2 regions of the Franconibacter daqui genome follow, and region 2 is predicted to be linked to the other one. Evidence: predicted binding sites of a transcription regulator. Region 2 holds the regulator's gene; the other holds the start of a gene.
The links. The regulator PhoB, encoded in region 2, activates phosphate uptake and scavenging genes when phosphate is short. The targets are predictions, from matches to a motif close to CTGTCATAAAACTGNCNNAT.
Positions count from the first base shown of each region.

Region 1 (5,355 bases), on a different contig from region 2:
GCGCAGGCACCATCACCTGTAATTACGATGGCGCGAACAAACACAAAACCATTATCGGCGATGATGTCTTTGTCGGTTCCGATACGCAGCTGGTGGCGCCAGTAAGCGTGGCGCGCGGCGCGACTATCGGCGCGGGCACGACGGTCACGCGTGATATCGCTGAAGATGAACTGGTTATCAGCCGTGTGAAGCAGACCCATATCCAGGGTTGGCAGCGCCCGGTGAAGAAAAAGTAAGTGTTGTCGCTTCCTGCGGGAAGCGGTTCGGGCAGAGGGGCACATAATAAACCGCCCCCGCTCTTGTCCCGTAAGGGATACATAAAAATAACCCCACTCTCTACAAGGCTCGGGGCGCCCAAAAAGGGCAATACAGGTCGTCGACAACGTATGGCGTAAAGCCATAATCAGGAACCATTAACTATGTGTGGAATTGTTGGCGCAGTCGCGCAACGTGATATTGCTGAAATCTTGCTTGAAGGCTTACGTCGTCTGGAGTACCGCGGTTACGACTCTGCGGGGCTGGCGGTGGTTGACAGCGAAGGGCATATGACTCGCCTGCGTCGCCTTGGCAAAGTCCAGATGCTGGCTCAGGCGGCGGAAGAACAACCGCTGCGTGGCGGTACCGGTATTGCTCACACCCGTTGGGCAACGCATGGCGAGCCTTCTGAAGGCAATGCGCACCCGCACGTTTCCGGCCACATTGTGGTCGTGCATAACGGCATTATCGAAAACCATGAACCGCTGCGCGAAGAACTGAAATCTCGCGGCTACGAATTTATCTCCGAGACCGACACCGAAGTTATCGCGCACCTCGTCCACTGGGAGCTGGCGAAAGGCGGTACGCTGCGTGAAGCGGTGCTGCGCGCTATCCCACAGCTGCGCGGCGCCTACGGCACCGTCATTATGGACAGCCGCGACCCGAGCGTACTGCTGGCGGCCCGTTCCGGCAGCCCGCTGGTCATCGGCCTTGGCGTAGGCGAGAACTTTATCGCATCCGATCAGCTGGCGCTGCTGCCAGTGACCCGTCGCTTCATCTTCCTGGAAGAGGGCGACATCGCTGAAGTGACCCGCCGCTCCGTGACCATTTTTGAAAAATCGGGCGACCAGGTAACGCGTGAAGAGATCGAATCCAATCTGCAATATGATGCGGGCGATAAAGGCATTTATCGTCACTACATGCAGAAAGAGATTTACGAGCAGCCGAACGCCATTAAGAACACCCTGACCGGGCGCATCAACCACGGCGAAGTGGATCTCAGCGAACTGGGTCCGGACGCTAATAAGCTGCTGTCGCAGGTTGAGCACATCCAGATCGTGGCATGCGGTACCTCTTACAACTCCGGCATGGTTTCCCGCTACTGGTTTGAATCGCTGGCTGGCGTGCCTTGTGACGTGGAAATCGCCTCTGAATTCCGTTACCGCAAATCCGCGGTGCGCCGCAACAGCCTGATGATTACCCTTTCGCAGTCTGGCGAAACGGCGGACACGCTGGCGGCGCTGCGCCTGTCGAAAGAGCTGGGTTACCTCGGTTCGCTCGCTATCTGTAACGTCCCGGGTTCTTCGCTGGTGCGTGAATCCTCGCTGGCGCTGATGACCAAAGCGGGCACCGAAATCGGCGTGGCTTCGACCAAAGCGTTTACCACGCAGTTAACCGTACTGCTGATGCTGGTGGCGAAGCTGAGCCGTCTGAAAGGGCTGGATGCCTCCATCGAGCATGACATCGTTCACGGCCTGCAGGCGTTGCCGAGCCGCATTGAGCAGATGCTTTCCCAGGACAAACGTATTGAGCAGCTCGCAGAGGGCTTCTCGGAGAAACACCATGCGCTGTTCCTGGGCCGCGGCGATCAGTACCCCATCGCGCTGGAAGGGGCGTTAAAGCTCAAAGAGATCTCTTATATCCATGCGGAAGCCTATGCCGCAGGCGAGCTGAAACATGGCCCGCTGGCGCTTATCGATGCGGATATGCCGGTGATTGTGGTTGCGCCTAACAACGAACTGCTGGAAAAACTGAAGTCTAATATCGAAGAAGTGCGCGCCCGCGGCGGCCAGCTCTATGTCTTCGCCGATCAGGACGCCGGTTTCACCAGCAGCGAAAACATGCACATTATCCCGATGCCGCATGTGGAAGAGGTGATTGCGCCCATTTTCTACACCGTGCCGCTGCAACTGCTGGCTTACCACGTGGCGCTGATTAAAGGCACCGATGTGGACCAGCCGCGCAACCTGGCGAAATCGGTTACGGTAGAATAATCCCTCCTGACTCGTGTTATCCTCTGAAGAGGTTGCCAGACGGCAACCTCTTTTTTTTCAGCAACGTAATGGAAAACACGCTTTTATGGCCCTGTTTGCATGGATTTCCGGTTCCCGGTTCTCGCAGTTGCTGGCGTTCAGCGCCGAGGTTGAAGACGATATCTCGCATCGCAGGCTGCACAAGCTGAAGCGGAACATAGCGCAGTGTAGCGATGCGCCCACATCCCGCTATTTCGGCACCTCCTCTTACTACCATGTGCTGGTGGCGAGCGGCTACGCACTATTCTTCAGTGCAGTGGCAAACGTCGCTGCGCTGCGTCCGGCTTTTTCTCTCGTGTGGATAATCGCAGGCATCGTCTGGCTGGCGCTGCTCATGACCAGCACGCTGGCTATTACAAAAGGCCGGCGCAGCGGCCTGCTTACGCTGTTTTATGGCTGGTTTTTACACCTGGCGATAAGCCTGGCGACGCTGGTTTGCGGGCTGGTTTTTCAGCCGATCTCGCTTCTCTTTGGGCTGAGCTGGGCCACAGGCGTGATGCTGTTATGGCTTGCCTGGCGAATAATAAACAGCCGGGAGATGGTTAACCTGGTCCGCTGGTGTCTGAGGCTCAAAATGCAGCAAGAACATGCGCGTCAGCTTCAGCGCCGCTCCGTTAAAAAGGGGCGTTGAGACGCTTTGTTATGAGTGATCATCCCCGGATTCCCGTCCGGCTAAACGACCGACGTCTATGACAAATTACGCTTGCGGGGCTATGTTTACCCTGTCATAAAAAGAAAATTTTTCTTTCATCCCCTCGTCATAAAATAATTTAACTGATTGAATTTATTATCTATTACTTAACACAAATACCCGGATTCCGCGTTGTCATAAAACTGTCATAATTCGTACATTTAACTGTCACCCAATTGTCCTATTTTGCAGAGCGTAGCCACTTAACAATGAATTACGTTTACCTCATGCAGGAGACATTATGAAAGTTATGCGTACCACCGTCGCAACTGTTGTCGCCGCGACCTTATCGATGAGCGCTTTCGCCGTTAACGCGGCCGCAAGCCTGACTGGCGCCGGTGCAACCTTCCCGGCGCCGGTGTATGCCAAGTGGGCTGACACTTACCAGAAATCCACCGGTAACAAAGTGAACTACCAGGGGATCGGCTCTTCCGGCGGCGTGAAGCAAATCATTGCCAACACCGTGGATTTCGGCGCTTCCGATGCGCCGCTGTCTGATGAAAAACTGCAGCAGGAAGGCCTGTTTCAGTTCCCGACCGTTATCGGCGGCGTGGTGCTGGCGGTTAACCTGCCGGGCTTCAAAGCGGGCGAACTGGTGCTGGATGGCAAAACCCTTGGCGATATCTACCTTGGCAAAATCAAGAAGTGGGACGACGAAGCGATTGCTAAGCTGAACCCGGGCAAAAAACTGCCTTCACAGAATATCGCAGTAGTGCGTCGCGCTGACGGTTCCGGCACCTCCTTCGTTTTCACCAGCTACCTCGCTAAAGTGAACGACGAGTGGAAATCCAAAATCGGCGCCGGCTCTACCGTTAACTGGCCGACCGGTCTCGGCGGTAAAGGCAACGACGGCATCGCCGCGTTCGTACAGCGCCTGCCGGGCTCCATCGGCTATGTGGAATACGCTTACGCCAAGCAGAACAACCTGACTTACACCAAACTGGTTTCCGCCGACGGCAAGCCGGTTGACCCGACCGAAGAGAGCTTCTCCAACGCGGCGAAAGGCGTGGACTGGAGCAAATCCTTCGCGCAGGACCTGACTAACCAGAAAGGCGACAATGCGTGGCCGATTACCTCCACCACCTTCATTCTGGTCCACAAAGAGCAGAAGAAACCTGAGCAGGGCGCTGAAGTGCTGAAGTTCTTCGACTGGGCTTATAAAGAAGGCGCGAAGCAGGCTAACGACCTGGACTATGCTTCTCTGCCGGACAGCGTGGTTGAGCAAGTTCGCGCGGCATGGAAGACCAGCGTGAAAGACAGCAGCGGTAAAGCGTTGTACTAAATACCCGTCATACTTCGAGCCGCAGCTGTGTTGGCTGCGCTTGTTCACCCCAGTGACATAGTGAATCTATGCTGCTGGGGTGAACAAGCTTGCCGCCTTGCTGCAACCCGAATTATTTAGGGTATAGCATTACGTTAGCCAGGAAGAACGATAAAATGCGCGCTTCCTGGCCCAAACTGAAAGAGTGACTTATGGCTGCGACAAAGCCTGCATTTAACCCTCCGGGGAAAAAGGGTGACATGATCTTCAGCGCGCTGGTTCGTCTGGCTGCGCTGATTGTGCTTTTGCTGCTGGGCGGCATTATCGTCTCCCTCATTATTTCCTCCTGGCCCAGCATCCAGAAATTTGGTTTCTCCTTCCTCTGGACCAAAGAATGGGATGCCCCTAACGACATTTATGGCGCGCTGGTGCCGATTTACGGCACGCTGGTCACCTCGTTTATTGCGCTGCTGATTGCGGTTCCCGTGAGTTTCGGCATCGCCCTGTTTCTGACGGAGCTGGCCCCGGGTTGGTTAAAGCGTCCGCTCGGCATCGCGATTGAACTGCTGGCCGCTATCCCGAGTATCGTTTACGGCATGTGGGGGCTGTTTATTTTCGCGCCGCTGTTCGCCACGTATTTTCAGGAGCCGGTGGGCAACGTGCTCTCTACTATTCCGTTTGTCGGCGCGCTCTTCTCCGGCCCGGCGTTCGGCATCGGTATCCTCGCGGCAGGCGTGATCCTCGCCATCATGATTATTCCTTACATTGCGGCGGTGATGCGCGATGTCTTCGAGCAAACCCCGGTGATGATGAAAGAGTCAGCCTACGGCATCGGCTGCACCACCTGGGAAGTTATCTGGCGCATCGTGTTGCCGTTCACCAAAAACGGCGTGATTGGCGGCGTAATGCTTGGCCTTGGCCGCGCGCTGGGCGAAACCATGGCGGTTACCTTTATCATCGGCAACACCTACCAGCTCGACAGTGCGTCACTTTATATGCCGGGCAACAGCATCACCTCGGCGCTGGCGAACGAATTCGCCGAAGCGGAGTCTGGCCTGCACGTGGCGGCGCTGATGGAGCTGGGTCTGATCCTCTTTGTTATCACGTTTATCGTG
Region 1 covers NZ_BMKJ01000007.1:166,478-171,832, reverse strand. The annotation lists gene glmU (bifunctional UDP-N-acetylglucosamine diphosphorylase/glucosamine-1-phosphate N-acetyltransferase GlmU) at 1-236, shown strand, start outside; gene glmS (glutamine--fructose-6-phosphate transaminase (isomerizing)) at 420-2,249, shown strand; gene IEX01_RS19535 (hypothetical protein) at 2,335-2,919, shown strand; gene pstS (phosphate ABC transporter substrate-binding protein PstS) at 3,221-4,261, shown strand; gene pstC (phosphate ABC transporter permease PstC) at 4,453-5,355, shown strand, end outside.
Region 1: the regulator PhoB is predicted to act here: its motif matches at 3,112-3,131, upstream of pstS (phosphate ABC transporter substrate-binding protein PstS).

Region 2 (8,450 bases):
AGGCCCAGGTTCGAGACCACCATGGAGAAACCGCCCAGAATAAAGACCAGCGTGCGGTAAGAGAGCGGCAGATACTGGGCGAAGAACTCCGCGCAAGCGCAGGTCAGACCCACCGCTGTCACCATGCAGGCGATGAAAATCAGCGCCGCCAGCAAGAAGCTGCCCGCCCCGCCGAAGGTGTGCTGAACATAAGCGTGCAGGATAGCCGCGCCGTTCGCAGACTGCTCCACCAGCGCAGAGCTGTCGGAGCCCAGACGGAACAGCGCCAGGTAGAGCAGCGTCAGGCCGATGCCCGCCATCAGGCCCGCCCAGATGGTGTAACGCGTCAGCAGGCGAGACTCGTTAACGCCGCGCGAGCGAGCGGCATTGACAATAACAATGCCGAACACCATCGCGCCCAGCGTATCCATGGTCAGATAGCCATTCACAAAGCCGTTGGAGAACGCCGCTTTCTGATAAGCGTCGGTCGCCACGCTGATATCGCCCGCCGGCCAGATAATCGCGGCCACGGCCAGCACAATCAGCGCCACAATTTTAAGCGGCGCAAGGAAGTTGCCGACGGTATCGAGGAGCTTGCCCGGGTAGAGGGACACCAGGATGACCAGCGCGAAGTAGATAAGGCTGTAGATGAACAGCGGCAGCGCGCCGTCGCCAGTCAGCGGGGCGATGCCCACTTCAAAAGAGACGGTGGCGGTGCGCGGCGTGGCGAACAGCGGGCCGACGGCCAGATAGGCGACGGTGGCGAGCAGAATGCCTGCGCCGCGGCCAATCGGGGTACTGAGGCTATCGATGCCGCCGCCTACGCGGGCGAGTGCCACCACGGTCAGCACCGGCAGGCCCACTGCGGTAATCAAAAAGCCCAGCGCGGCGGTCCAGACGTGTTCACCCGCCTGCAACCCCACCATGGGAGGGAAAATGATATTGCCCGCGCCAACGAATAACGCAAAGGTCATAAAGCCCAGTGCGATAATGTCGCGCGTTGTTAACTTGTGGGTCATAAGATTTACTGCCTGTGGATGTGGTGTTGAAATCGTTGAAATTATTACGTTCGCCGCATGACGAAACGCGGCCATTTCAGACAAAAGACAGCGGGATATGCTTCCCGATTGCGTTGGCGAAGAATTGTTTTTCGATTAACCACGCAAATTCAGTCGGTCTGCCAACGGCAGGGGCGCAATTTAAACGCTTATAACGTTTGAAGGCAATACGGGATCGCAAAACCAGACTATTATTCTGCATGGACCATCAGACATAGTGGGAAACGCTAAGATATAAAAATAGCACCACCTTTTCGTGCGAACAAAAAATAATCAACAGAGTAAGTGCGGCATAAGAAAACGTAATAGAAGAAAAAAAGGCCAGTCAGACTGGCCTTTGGCAAGCAGCGTTTACACCATGAAGGGAATTACTCGGCGAGCGCTTTCTCTTTGGCAATCAGCCGTTCGGGCAACAGAAAGGAAAAACGGGCGCCTTTGCCGGGCGCGCTGTCGATTTCAAGCCGCGCGTCGTGGTGGCTGATGGCGTGCTTGACTATCGCAAGCCCAAGGCCGCTGCCGCCCGTCTGGCGTGAACGGGCCTTATCCACGCGGTAGAAACGCTCCGTCAGACGCGGAATATGCTCCGCCGCAATGCCCGGCCCGTCATCCTCCACGCTAAACAGCGCGCCGTGCGGCGCACGCTGCCAGCGCACGGTAATATGCGTGCCTTCCGGCGTATGGTTCACGGCGTTATAGACCAGGTTAGACATCGCGCTGCGCAGCTGTTCTTCATTGCCCAGCACCTTAAGCGTGGCGTCAACATCAAAAGTCAGCGTATGGCGCTGCTGGCTGAGGGTTGCCGCCTCGCGCTCCACCACGCGCAGCATCATCGGCACGTCGACTTTTTCATTCAACTGCAGCGCGGGCGACGCTTCAATTTTCGACAGCGTCAGCAGCTGTTTCACCAGCCCTTCCATACGGGACGTTTGCTCGCGCATGGTATGCAGCGCTTTGTCCCGCAGCGGCCCTTCCAGCGTCTGCTCCTGCATCATCTCCAGGTAGCCCTGCAATACCGTCAACGGCGTACGCAATTCATGGCTGACGTTAGCGAAGAAGTTACGCCGCGCGCCTTCGAGCTGGTGCATCTGCGTCACGTCGCGCGCCACCATCAGCCACTGCTGTTCGCTGTAGGGCATAACGCGAAACTCAAGATGACGGCCGTTGTTCAGCACCAGATTAAGCGGGCGGGTGAAGTTTTTTTCGCGCAGGTAGCGGGTGAACTCCGGGTAGCGCAGCAGGTTGAGGATATTCTGGCCGTTGTCGTCCGGCCAGCGCAGGTTAAGGAGCTGCTGCGCCAGACCGTTGCACCAGAAGATAGTGCCCTCTTCAGTGGTCAGGATCACCGCATCGGGCAGCGATTCGGCGCCGCTGCGAAAGCGCTTGATAAGATTGCCAAGCTCCCGGCGGCGCTTTTTATTGCGCAACTGCATCTGGTGCAGCCCGTACAGCAGCGGCTCCCAGCTTCCTCTTCCCGGCGGCGGCGTCATGCTGCGATCGACCCATAACCACCAGGAGAGACGCAGCAGGTTCCAGTAATGCCAGATAAGCAGCCCGGTCACCGCCGCCAGTAAAAACCAAGCCAGATAGCCGAAAAACGCCCCGAGGATCAGCGCCGGGAGACAACACAACACCAGCTCCAGAGCCAGCCTTTTCCATGACAGCCGTTCGAGCACGGTCACACTCCAGGTTATGAGTTAAAAACGGGTTGAGAAACGATACCCCGTACCGCGCACCGTCTGCACCATTCTGTCATGCCCGCTGTGCTCCAGCGCCTTGCGCAGGCGGCGGATATGCACATCCACCGTACGATCTTCGACATACACATTGGTACCCCAGACATGGTTCAGCAGTTGCTCACGGCTGTAAACACGCTCCGGGTGCGTCATAAAGAAGTGTAAAAGCTTAAATTCGGTCGGCCCCATGTCCAGCGGATTTTCGCCGGTCATGACGCGGTGAGAGGTCGGGTCCAGGCTCAGGCCCTGCATCTCGATAACCTCTTCCACCGCCATAGGCGAGATGCGGCGCATAACGGCTTTGATGCGCGCCACCAGCTCTTTTGGCGAGAACGGCTTGGTGATGTAATCGTCCGCGCCGGTCTCCAGCCCGCGTACGCGGTCCTCTTCTTCACCGCGCGCGGTCAGCATCATCACCGGGATATCGCGGGTCATCGCTTCGCGCTTGAGGTGCTTAATAAACTGAATGCCCGAACCGCCGGGCAGCATCCAGTCGAGCAGGACCAGATCGGGCCAGGGTTCGTTGAGCTGGTTTACCGCACTGTCATAATCTTCAGCTTCAACGGGCTGGAAGCCGTTTTGCTCGAGCACAAAACAGACCATTTCACGAATCGGTGCTTCATCTTCTACGACCAGAATACGTCTCGCCATAATTAGCCCTGTAATATAAAGTCAACATTATCCAATGCGGCGCCATTATGCGTCAGATTTATGACAGATTTATGAAAAGATGACCGTCTGATGACTCCCTCAGCGGCATTTATGACACCCGTCCGGCAAGCCGTTCAGGACACCAGCCCGCCTGCTTGTTTATAATCACCCTCTTGCTTTTTCGCCACAGGGAAATCTATGCGCATCCTCCACACTTCCGACTGGCATCTTGGTCAGAATTTTTATACCAAAAGCCGCGCCGCCGAGCATCAGGCCTTTCTCGACTGGCTGCTGGAGGCCGCGGTGGAACATCAGGCAGACGCCATCATCGTGGCGGGGGATATTTTCGACACCGGCTCGCCGCCAAGCTACGCGCGCGAGCTTTATAACCGCTTCGTGGTGAAGCTGCAGGCCACGCAGTGTCAGCTAATTGTGCTGGCGGGCAACCATGACTCGGTGGCGACGTTAAATGAATCCCGCGAGCTGCTCGCCTGCCTGAACACCCGCGTTATCGCCAGCGCCCAGCAGGATCCGGCAAGCCAGGCGATTATCCTTAACCGTCGCGACGGCGCGCCCGGCGCGGTGCTCTGCCCTATTCCGTTTCTGCGCCCGCGCGATATCCTGCGCAGCCGCGGCGGCCAGTCCGGCAGTGAAAAACAGCAGCAGTTGCTGGAGGCTATCACGCAGCATTACGAACAGTGCTACAACGCCGCCTGCGCCCTGCGCGGCGAACAAGCGCTGCCCATCATCGCCACCGGCCACCTCACCACGGTGGGCGTGACCAAAAGCGACGCGGTACGCGATATCTACATCGGCACGCTGGACGCTTTTCCCGCTCACCTCTTCCCGGCGGCGGATTACATCGCGCTCGGCCACATTCACCGCGCCCAGAAGGTGGCGGCAAGCGACCATATTCGCTACAGCGGCTCGCCCATCGCCCTGAGCTTTGATGAAACAGGTAAAGAAAAAAGCGTCTTTCTGGTGGAGTTCACGCAGGGCAAGCTGCGCGACGTGACCGCGCTGCCGGTGCCGGTAAGCCAGCCGCTCGCGGTGGTAAAAGGCACGCTTGAGGAGATTGCCCAGGCGCTGAACCAGTGGCGCGACGCGCCCGCCGGGCCGAAAGTGTGGCTTGATATTGAAATCGCTACCGAACAGTTCCTGCACGACATGCAGCGCCAGATAACCCAGCTCACCGAAAACCTGCCGGTGGAAGTGGTGCTGCTGCGCCGCAGCCGCGAGCTGCGCGAGAAAAACCTCGGTACGCTGCAAACCGAAACGCTGAGCGAGCTGGGCGTTGAGGAGGTTTTTGAGCGCCGTTTGCAGCAGGAACAGCTGGAAGAAGAGGAAGCGCGGCGGCTGCGCACCCTCTTCGCGCAAACGCTGGAAAGCCTGCATCAGGAGGAAGAGGCGTGAAAATACTCAGCCTGCGGTTAAAAAACCTCAACTCGCTTAAGGGCGAATGGAAAATCGACTTTACCGCCGAACCCTTCGCCAGCAACGGCCTGTTCGCCATCACCGGCCCGACCGGCGCGGGGAAAACCACGCTGCTGGATGCCATTTGCCTTGCGCTTTATCACCAGACGCCGCGCCTGAACACTATTTCACAGACGCAAAACGACCTGATGACCCGCGATACCGCCGAGTGCCTGGCGGAGGTGGAGTTTGAAGTAAAAGGGGTGGCCTACCGCGCTTTCTGGAGCCAGTACCGCGCCCGCAACCAGCCGGACGGCAAGCTCCAGGCGCCGCGCGTGGAGCTGGCGCGCTGCGATTCGGGCAAAATCCTCGCCGACAAAGTAAAAGACAAGCTCGATCGCATCGCCACCCTGACTGGCCTCGACTACGACCGTTTCACCCGCTCGATGATGCTCTCCCAGGGGCAGTTCGCCGCCTTTCTGAATGCCGACGCCAAAGACCGCGCCGAACTGCTGGAAGAGCTGACCGGCACCGAGATTTATGGTCAGGTTTCCGCCCGCGTGTTTGAACAGCATAAGCTCGCCAAAGCGGAGCTGGAAAAACGGGAAGCGCAGGCCCAGGGAGTGAAATTGCTGAGCGATGAAGAGCAACAACAGTTGCGCTCAGGTTTGCAGGCGCTTACTGATGAAGAAAATGCGCTGCTGTCTCGCCAGCAGCAGACGCAGCGCCAGTACGAATGGCTCACGCACGCCGCGAAGCTTGAGCAGGCGCAGGTGGCGGCCCGCAGCGGTGTGGAAAACGCCGCGCGCGCGTTACAGGCTGCCGCGCCGGATCTTGCAAAGCTTGAAGCCGCTCTGCCCGCGGAAAAACTGCGGCCTTACTGGCAACGCTTGCAGGAACAGGAAGCGGCGCACGCCGAAACCCAACGGCAGTACGAAGAAGTAAGCGTTCGCTTACAAACTGCCCGAACCCGACGTCAACAAATCCGCCAGGTGGCCGCCGACGAGCTTGCGCGCTGCGATGACGGGCTGCGCCAGCTTGCCGCATGGCTTACTGAACATGAACGCTTTCGCCAGTGGAGCAGCGAGCTGGCGGGCTGGCGGGCCGCCTTCAGCCAGCAAAAGCGCGACCAGCAGCAGGCGCAGACGCTGCGCGAAAGTCTCGCGGCGATTGAGCAAAAACGCGCAGCGCTGGCTCCGGTCAGCCTGACGCTCTCCCCCGATGAGATTGCCGAACAGCTCGCCGCCAGCACCCGCCTGCGCGCCACGCGGGAAAAGCTCTCCGTCCTGCACGCCCAGTTCGCCCCGCTGGCGCAGCGCAAAACCCGCCAGGCGCAAAGGCAGGCCGCGCTTGAGCAGGAGCTACAACAGCTGGAAACACAGCTTGCCGATAAGCGCCAGCGCTACAAAGCCAAACAGGAAGAGGTGGCGCAGGCGAAAAAAGTCTGCGAGCTGGAGAGCGCCATCGCAAGCCTTGTGGAGGAGCGCAACCGCCTGCAGCCCGGCAGTCCCTGCCCGCTCTGCGGCGCGACGGAACACCCGGCCGTGGAACACTACCAGGCGCTGAAGCCCGATCTCAATAAACAGCGGCTGGCGTTGCTTGAGCAGGAAAAAGATGAGTTGGGTAAAGAAGGCGCCACCCTTCGCGGCCAGCAAGAAAGTCTGTTAAAGCAGAAGCAGCAACTGGAAAGCGAAGCGGCAAGCCTTGCACAAGAGGAGCAAGCGCTCACCTCACAGTGGCATGCTCTCTGCGCGGCGCTGGAGATAGCCTTTCTGCCGCAGGACGATATCGCCACCTGGCTTGAGGAACAGGCGCAGCATGAACAGCAGCTTCATCGCCTCCAGCAGCATCAGTTGCTGGAAAACCAGCGCCAGCAAACGCAGCAGCAGCTCACGCAGACAGAATCCGCCTGCCAGGCGCAGCAGGAAAGCCTGCATCGGCAGCTCAGCGAGCTGGCGCTGACGCCGCCGCAGCCGGGCGACGAGGCGCGCTGGTTCAGCGAACGCGAGGCGGAAGCGAAAACCTGGCAGCAGCAGCAGGAGCAGCAGACGCAGCTGCGCGAAAAACGCGCGCACTATGAAACGCTGTTGACTGCCCTGCCGCAGGAGCAGGAGGTGGCGCCGCTGCCGGAATCGCAGCGGCAGGCAGCGCTTAGCGAAGGTCAGCAGAGCCACACGCTTTGCCTTTCGCTTGAGGCGCGCAGCCAGGCGCTGCATCAACAGATGCGCCAGGAGCAGGCGCGCTGTCAGCAGGCCCGTGCCGATTTTGAAACGGCGCTGGCGGCCAGCCCCTTCAGCGAGCAGGCCGCCTTTTCCGCCGCCCTGCTGGACGAGGCGACGCTTCGCGAGCTGGAAGGAGTGAAAGCGCGGCTGGAGCGGCAGCTGCATCAACAGCAAACCCTGCTGGAGCAAGCGCAGGCCCAGCTGGCGCAGCACCTTACGCAACGTCCGGCAGAATTAAGCGAGCAAGAAAACAGCGAAGCATTGCAGCAGGCGCTGGCCTCAGTCGCCGGCATGCTTCGCGACAACGCCAGCCGCCAGGGCGAGATCCGCCAGCAGCTGCGCCAGGATGAGCATAACCGCACGCAGTTGCAGACGCTGATGCAGGAGATTGCGCAGGCGACGCGCACACTGGCGGAGTGGGGACATCTCAATTTGCTGATTGGCTCGCAAAAAGGGGACAAATTCCGCAAGTTTGCTCAGGGGCTGACGCTTGATAACCTGGTCTGGCTCGCCAATAACCAGCTCACGCGCCTGCACGGGCGCTATTTGCTCAAGCGCAAGCTTAGCGAGGAGCTGGAGCTGGAGGTGGTCGATACCTGGCAGGCCGACGCGGTGCGCGACACCCGCACGCTTTCCGGCGGCGAAAGCTTCCTCGTGAGCCTCGCGCTGGCGCTGGCGCTCTCGGATCTGGTGAGCCATAAAACGCGCATCGATTCGCTGTTCCTTGACGAAGGGTTCGGCACGCTGGACGCCGAAACGCTTGATACCGCGCTGGACGCCCTCGACGCGCTGAACGCCAGCGGCAAAACCATTGGCGTAATCAGCCACGTTGAAGCGATGAAAGAGCGCATCCCGGTGCAAATCAAAGTGAAAAAGGTGAACGGCCTGGGCTTCAGCCGGCTCGCGCGCGAGTTTGCGGTGGCGTAAAAAAGGGCGCTTTACGCGCCCTCGCTTTTACTCACCGAGCGGCCAGAGCCACGCCGCGCCGCGCACGCCGCTGGAGTCGCCGTGTCGCGCCTTGCGAATGGGAGTTTCGCACTCGCCGCCAAACACCCACGGCTTGATGAGCTGCGGCACGGTTTTATAGAGCCGGTCGACGTTGCTCATGCCGCCGCCCAGCACAATCACGTCCGGGTCGAGAATATTCACGATATGCGCCAGCGACTTCGCCAGCCGCAGCTCGTAGCGGCTGAGCGCCAGCTCCGCCAGCGCGTCCTGCTCGCTTACCAGGCGAATGATTTCGTTGCCCTTTAATGCATGTCCGCTCAGGCGCTGATAGTCGGTGGCAAAGCCCGTGCCGGAGATAAAGGTTTCGATACACCCCTGTTTGCCGCAGTAGCACGGCACTTCTTCGCGATAGCGCAGCTCATCTTCGTCCATCCACGGCAGCGGAT
Region 2 covers NZ_BMKJ01000001.1:178,244-186,693, reverse strand. The annotation lists gene brnQ (branched-chain amino acid transporter carrier protein BrnQ) at 1-998, opposite strand, end outside; gene phoR (phosphate regulon sensor histidine kinase PhoR) at 1,406-2,710, opposite strand; gene phoB (phosphate response regulator transcription factor PhoB) at 2,732-3,421, opposite strand; gene sbcD (exonuclease subunit SbcD) at 3,620-4,834, shown strand; gene sbcC (exonuclease subunit SbcC) at 4,831-7,983, shown strand; gene mak (fructokinase) at 8,011-8,450, opposite strand, start outside.